Regions from separate parts of the Ammoniphilus soli genome, predicted to be linked through region 1. Evidence: riboswitches for the same ligand, from Rfam matches in the RefSeq annotation. Region 1 holds a riboswitch; the other holds the start of a gene.

Region 1 (3,843 bases):
CCATGGCCCCCGCGATGCCGATGAGACTGGACAAAGCCAAGCCGAGGAAAACCTCCTTCAGGGTGGCTGGCAAATGGACCAGCAGCAGCAGCTCCCAGCTGTCCCCCAGCGCCTTCAGGATGCGGCTGGGCGGGGGGAGGATAAAGGCCGGCACAGACAAGGACCGGACAAGGATTTCCCATCCTGCCGCTAAACCGATGATGACGATCCAAACTGCCTTGTTTTTCATAATGAGACCCTTTTTTCGTATAACAGATTCATAATTTTCTCACGAAGTTCAACAAACTCCTTCGTCATGATCAATGAGGGTGAACGCGGACGATCAAATGGAACACGGATTTCCTTAAACGCCCCCTCTTGCTGGGAGCTCATCACATAAATGCGATCCGACAAATACAAGGCTTCCTCAATGTCATGGGTAATGAGGAATACCGATTGCTCCCACTTCTGCCAGGCCTCCGTCAGCCAATGCTGCAGCTCCCTTCTCGTAAACGCGTCAAGCGCGCTGAAAGGCTCGTCCAACAGCAGCAAGGGATGGCCGCCCAAAACGGCCCGCAGGAAAGAAACCCTCTGCCTCATTCCCCCCGAAAGCTCATGCGGATAGGCATGCGCAAAAGCCCCCAGGCCAAACAGGGGCAGCATCTCCCGTACCTTGTCCTGGGCCTCTTTCTTGCCTATCCCTTGTATTTCCAAGGGAAGGGCGGCGTTGGCGGCCACCGTTCTCCAAGGCATCAAGAGGTCCTGCTGCGGCATCAGCCCGACCTTCCCCAAGCGGCGGCCACCCTTTGCCCCCAAGAACTCAATATGCCCGGCCGTCGGTTCGTACAGGCCCGCCACCAGCTTCAGTACCGTGCTTTTTCCGCATCCGCTCAAGCCGACCAAGCTGACGAATTCCTTCGGGTAAATGGCGGAGCTGTGATTCTTCAGGATCCGGATTTCCTCATGCCCCTTCTCATAGCCGAAGGAAACATCCACCAACTGAACAAGCGCCTCCACGCTTTACTCCACCGGCCAATCCAAGCGGTGATAAGCCATATCCCAGAACATGTACTCAAAGCGGGAAGTATTCAGGAAGTGCTCCTCCAGAATGGCCAACTCCCGCTCAGGCTTTCCTTCTGTCAGATCATCCAAGTGGCCGATCAGCCATTGCGCCAAGCTCCCGAATTCCGCAGAAGAATACATGGTCACCCATTCCCCATAAAGGGAGTGATCCTTTGACTCCGGAAATTCATCCGCAAGAGCTTTTCCGATTTCCCAGTAGCTCCACATGCAGGGAAGGAGGGCAGAAATCAATTCTTCCAATGAGCCATTTTGGGCCACATGCAGCATATAGCGGGTATAGGCCAGATTGATCGGGGTAGCCTTTGTATCCTCCAGCTCCTGGCGGGTGATGCCAAAGCGCTCCGCGTACTGGCGGTGAAGCTCCATTTCCCCATGCAGGGTTTCATGGAGCAGCTTGGCGAACCAGGCCATTGAGTCCAGGTCCCTCGCTTTCATGGATCCCAAAGCGAACATCTTCGCGTAATCGATCAAGTAAACGTAATCCTGCTTCATGTAATATTCAAACGATTCCCGGGGCAGGCTCCCATCTCCCAAACCGCGGACAAAGGGATGGGCATGGGTTTTCCCCCATACCGGGCGGACCTTTTCATAGAGGCGCTCTGAAAATTTCATCTATTCTTCTCCCTTTCTTGTATTGCACCATTCGGCGATGAATATCGCCATGATCTTGGCGAATTCCACAAGCTGTCGCAATTCCAGCTTTTCGTCTACAGCATGGGCATCCTCCAGCTTGCCGGGACCATAAAGGACGGTAGGAATTCCGGCCCTGCCGAGCCAGCCCGCATCCGTTACGGTGGTTGTCATGCCGACGACCGGAGCCGCTTTTTCCACTTCTTCATGAACCGATCCAAGAAGAACGGTTCCAGGGTGAAGAGGATCCACTTCAAAGGAAGGAAAAATCTCTCCCCTTTCCTCTATCATCGACTTTCCTCCCCATCGGAACTGCGGCGGATGATCCCTCAGCCAAGGATCGGCAGCAGCCACTTGCAGGATGTGGGTCTCGATTTCGCGGACCACATCTTCAAAGGATTCATTGGGATAAAAGTGAACGGTAATCCAAAGCGAACAGCGGTCGGCAACAAAGGCGGCATGCCTTCCCCCTTCAATGACAGCCGGATTGATCGTATTCGTCCCCGGCGGAAATCCAGGGTAGCTCTTCGTGACCGCCCAATGGCGTTCCAGGTCCTGCAAGCCCGAGATGATTTTCGCCATTTTCTCGATGGCACTTGCTCCATGAACGCCGCCGCCGGCATGAATCATATTCCTGCGGACGCCGTCATGATGGGTTTCTTTGCTTTGTACCGTGATCCATCCGGTAATCACGCCGCCTTGTCCCTGGATATGCAGATCGCTTGTGTCGACCACCACAGCAAAGTCTCCCGTATACCCTCGCTCCAGGCACGATAAGGTACCCGCTTCCCCGGCTTCCTCCCCAATGACGGACTGGAACTGAAGATCGCCTTTGAGGTTAACCCCGAGGTCCTGCAAGATCTTTACCGCGAACAGGGAAGCCGCCATGCCGCCTTTCATATCCGCTACCCCGCGCCCATACACATAGCCTTCCTTTTGCGTCAATCGGAAAGGATCGCAGCTCCACTCCGAATCATCTCCTACTTCGGCTACATCCATATGTCCATTGATGATCAAACTCCTGTAGTCCGCTCCATCCTTTCCCTTCAAGACCCCAACGACATTGGGATCCCCGGGGTAAACGTCCCAGCTATCGACTTCGAACTGAAGTCCTTTAAGGATACCTGCTAAATAGTTTTGCGCCTCCTCCGTATTTCTTGCGGGCGGACTTACGGTAGGATAAGAAATCAACGCGGCCAACAGCTCGAGGAGTTCCCCTTTTCTCGCTTCCACTTCCTTTGATACGAGCTCCTTCAGATTCAAGATCATGCTGTCCAATCTATCAGCCCCCTTTGTAAGTTTGTTTATGCAAAGCCTCTTGATGTAACCATAAAAAAACCGCTATCCACAATCTGGAAAGCGGTAAAGATCTATGCAGGCTATGTGCCCGGCTTCAATCTTCCACTTTCCTACGCTGGCATGAACCAGATCAGGTTCTAAGGGTTCGAAACTCCGTTCCATCTCAGCCCGCAAGGACCCCCCCAGTGGTATTTATTTACTTCATTGTAAACCCGCCATCGACGACTAAACATTGCCCGGTCACAAACCTAGACCATTCGCTGGCGAAATATAGCACGCTGCCTGCAATATCTTCCGGGCGAGCAATTTTCCGGAGTGGGGTTTGCGAAATGATGCTGTCCTTCACTTCTTCCTTTGTCATTCGACTGGCATCCGTCGGATAAACTATTCCCGGCGCCACGCAATTCACCGTAATGCCAAACGGCCCTAAATCGGCAGCCAGGTTTTGGGAATAGCTAAGGAGTGCTCCTTTCGCTGTGGTGTAATCGTGGTAAGGAACGACCGGACGGTAAACCAAATTGCTGACCATGTTGATAATCCGCCCGAAACCGTTCGCCTTCATTCCCGGAATGGCGTGCTTGCATACGTGGAAGGAGCCCTTCAGGGATCCATCCAATTGCCTCTGATAATCCTCCCATTCCACTTCCCAGGCCATTTTCCGCTGATCCGGATCGAATCGGTAATGGTGAAGCGCGTTATTTACGACAATATCCAAAGAAGAGAATTCATCTGTTATTTCTTCAATTAATTGCTGAACCTCTGTCTCGTCCGTGACATCTCCCCGAAGAGCCATCGATTCAATCCGGTATTCCTGGCTTAAGCGATTGGCTAACCGTTCAGCCCGATCGCGAT
Region 2 (3,843 bases), on a different contig from region 1:
CATGACCTGCACATCATGTTTCCAGGCAATTTTCGTTAGTTCTCCTAATGTTTCCAGTTCAGCAAATTGGGCTTCATCATTGGCATCGGCGATGGAACCAGGACGGAGGCCATCCCCTAAGGAGAAAGAAACATCATAGGCTTTCATAATCTCACAGATTTCTTCAAAATGAGTATAAAGGAAATTTTCTTCGTGATGGGCTAGACACCAAGCGGCTAAGATCGATCCTCCTCTGGAAACAATACCTGTGACACGTTTGGCGGTCAACGGAATATATCGCAGCAGTACACCAGCGTGAATGGTAAAGTAATCAACCCCTTGCTCAGCTTGTTCGATAAGGGTATCGCGGTAAATTTCCCATGTCAGATCTTCCGCTTTTCCGTTTACTTTTTCTAATGCCTGATAAATGGGTACAGTGCCCACGGGAACCGGTGAGTTGCGGATAATCCACTCCCGGGTGGTATGAATATTTTTCCCTGTGGACAGATCCATAATGGTATCGGCGCCCCAGCGAGTAGCCCAGACCATTTTCTCCACTTCCTCCTGAATGGATGAGGTAACAGCTGAGTTTCCGATGTTGGCATTGATTTTCACGTGAAAGTTGCGGCCGATTATCATTGGTTCAGATTCCGGGTGGTTGATGTTAGCGGGTATAATGGCTCTTCCTTCCGCCACTTCCTTCCTGACGAATTCCGGAGAAAGCCCCTCGCGAATCGCTATAAATTCCATTTCGGGTGTCGTGATCCCTTGCCGGGCATAGTGAAGCTGAGTGACGTTCCTGCCTGGCTTTGCCCGTAAGGGGTTGCGCTTTAGACCCGGAAAAACCTCGCGATTGGCCGGTTCGCTTTGTTCCTTGAATCCATCATCCTCAGGCTTAATTTCACGGCCTGTATATTCCTCCACATCACCTCGTTCCATAATCCAGCCGCGGCGTACGGCAGGTAGTCCTTGATGAATATCAGGGGCTTGGGTAGCGTCGGTATATAAGCCGCTCGTATCATATACTCTTACCGGTTCGTTTTCTGTTTCCCCAAAGCTGTTTACCGTTGGAGATAGCATGATCTCTCGCATAGGGACACGAATTTCCTCACGAGACCCTTGCACATACACCTTTTGACTGCCTGGAAACGGTTGGATAATGGGAGACACAATGATTGGTTTGGTAGAATTGGACATAAAAAAACCTCCTATTTTAAAAGATTCTAATCATTTTGAACCTTTCATGGAGGCGGAAGAAACACAAATGAAAATAGCCGCATTGGTTACATGCGGCGTATGGTCATACGTGTGCTGTCAAATAGACAAAGCTGTAAGATCACATTCCTCCGCTGGCATTATCCAGTTCAGGTTCAACGGTCGATAACGGTATAGATATCCTCTCAGCCTGGTTCCCCAAGCTCCCGCAATAAGACTTATGAAGTTTTACAAAAATAAGAATATCATGGAAGTAATGTCTTGGCAATCCTTTTTTTAATTTAGCTATATTGAGGGCGCATTTTCGCTCTCTTATTCACGTGCTGATCGGCACCAAGTGCAGCAATAGCGCCATCTGCGGCGGAAATAACCGCTTGCTTAATCGGCGTACGGCGAGCATCCCCACCAGCAAAAACGCCATCCACACTTGTGCGAAGATATTCATCGACCACTACATAACCTTCTTCATCACGCTGTACGGCATTCTTAAGGAAGTCAGTTCCTGGCTTCATCCCTGCAAGGTATAAGAATACACCATCGACATCCCATGTCACTTCATTCTTCTGGTCATCCTGAATTACCAATTTTTCCACCTTGTTTCCTCCGGTAATCTCCTTCAAACGGTGCTTATAGTAGATTTTTACGTTTGGCTTTTGCTCTAGTTCGGATATGTCTACTTCACCCTTGAATTGGTTAATCGGCACGACGAGGCGGACTTCTTTACAAAACTTGGATAAAGCTTCTGCTTCATGAACAGCCTCTTCCGTTTCCCCCACAACCGCTACGGTACGGTCTTGGAAGAAAGCAGCATCACATGTGGAACAGTAGCTCACTCCACGGCCGGTAAATTCTTCTTCCCCTTTAATTTTATTGAGAGGTGCTTTAGCTCCAACGCCTATAAACACGCTTTTAGCTTTGATCGTACCTTCCGGCACTTCAAGCTTTTTCACTTCCGGGTCAGAAAAATCTACACTCAATACGTTCGTACGTACAAATTTTGTCCCGAAGTCTTTGGCTTGCAGTTGCATTTGCTGCAGCAGCTCTAATCCTGTCACCTCTCCACGCACACCAGGATAGTTCGCTATCTTATGCGTGATTGCCAATGTTCCGGCGGCAGGAGCTTTATCAATGACTAATACATTCAACTTCCCGCGAGAAGCGTAAATGGCTGCGGAAGTACCAGCAGGTCCCCCGCCAATCGCTACAAGATCATAGACTTGATCCAAAATTTCAGCATTTACTTGAGTGAAAATTTCTTCTTCCTTCTTCGCCTCAGTTGACGATGGCGTCGGCTCGTCAGTTATTCCTAAATACTGCTTCATTTTATTTGGTCTATAACCAATAAAAGTTTCTCCATCAATGATTGTAACAGGAGCAGAAAAAATTCCCATAGCATGAAGATCATCAAAAAACTGTGGATTTTCCGTTACGTTTCGATTCTCGTATTCTATTCCCCAATTTTTAAGATCATTTTTTATTTTTTCGCAATAAGGACACCCAGTGCTGCTATATAAAATTGCTCTTGGCATTATAACCACTCCATTTCTTATTTCTAACTAATACTAGTTTATAATAATTACATTTAAAATTCAAGTGTTTTTTTCTTTAAGTCCCTATTTGATTTATCTCCTATGTATTTTGCCACTTTATCATCTGATTACCCTATGGAATGGAACGATGGGAGAAGAAGAGTTTGGTTAGTTTGGGGTTAGTCTGTATTTTTTTGTCGTCTTCAACAAAACCTACTAAGAAGAAATCATACATGAGGTGAGACACATTATGGACGTGTTTACTCTGCTTGTGGCCATTGTCATCCTGGTTCTAAGTGCGGGGTTAGTCTTGTCGCTTCGGATTCGTGCAAGACAGAAAAGCGAAATAGATACCGGCGTCAGTGATAAGATCAAGTCGAATCCTGTATTGCTCAACCCGATTATCCTCAGCTATGTATTGTTTGCCGCGGTCATTTTCGCTCTGGTTTGGTTTTTTAAGTACTATTATAAAGTTCCTTTTTAGTGAGGTGGATCATGGAGAAAAAACGTTATTACGTAAATGTTGAACATGGGATTATTCTGGATGATCAAGGGGCAGACACTTACGAATTTGAAGTGGACGCGACCGAACAAGAATTACAGCAATTGCAGGATCTTTTTGATAAAACTCACCAAAAAGAAATGGGAACGTGGCTTCGTGCCCATACTCCTTATATTCAATACCATGATGACGAGGATAATCACGAATACGACCACTCGCTCCAACAGGTATACCGCATGCTCCATCAATTGGGTACAGCGAAAACCAAAGACCATATTGAAAGCATGGGGATTCTTTAAGGGTTGCAGCAAAGTCTGTAACCCTTTTTTAGATGCAATAAAAAAAGACCTGATAAGAAATCAGGTCTCCCTTTGAAGCTTCTTTAATATGGTATAGCGATACTTGCTGAAAACGTAATAAAAAAGGATGTAACCGAGTATACCGAATATTAAGGTATTCAAGGCTGCCCCTACAAAAAAATAAAGACTAATATCTTGAATAGCGGAGAGGTAACCTAGAGTGGACTCTTGAGATTGTGCGGAATCAGAAAACATGAACAAGCACCCAACCTTGTAGTTCAGCAGAAAAAGAAATGGCCATAAAAAGGAACCGCACGAG

The links. Region 1 has a riboswitch for thiamine pyrophosphate ahead of ABLT31_RS10650 (acetylornithine deacetylase). Riboswitches for the same ligand answer to the same signal wherever they lie in the genome.
Region 2: it holds a riboswitch for thiamine pyrophosphate, as region 1 does, so the genes downstream of both, thiC (phosphomethylpyrimidine synthase ThiC) here and ABLT31_RS10650 (acetylornithine deacetylase) in region 1, are expected to answer to the same signal.

The regions. Positions count from the first base shown of each region.
Region 1 is NZ_JBEGDL010000004.1:62,428-66,270, forward strand. Features, by position in the region: gene ABLT31_RS10635 (ABC transporter permease) at 1-40, opposite strand, end outside; gene ABLT31_RS10640 (ABC transporter ATP-binding protein) at 226-996, opposite strand; gene tenA (thiaminase II) at 1,000-1,674, opposite strand; gene ABLT31_RS10650 (acetylornithine deacetylase) at 1,675-2,961, opposite strand; TPP riboswitch at 3,082-3,185, opposite strand; gene ABLT31_RS10655 (3-oxoacyl-ACP reductase) at 3,188-3,843, opposite strand, start outside.
Region 2 is NZ_JBEGDL010000003.1:149,415-153,257, reverse strand. Features, by position in the region: gene thiC (phosphomethylpyrimidine synthase ThiC) at 1-1,176, opposite strand, end outside; TPP riboswitch at 1,304-1,414, opposite strand; gene ABLT31_RS08225 (FAD-dependent oxidoreductase) at 1,476-2,723, opposite strand; gene ABLT31_RS08220 (hypothetical protein) at 2,974-3,207, shown strand; gene ABLT31_RS08215 (hypothetical protein) at 3,219-3,524, shown strand; gene ABLT31_RS08210 (DUF2062 domain-containing protein) at 3,585-3,843, opposite strand, start outside.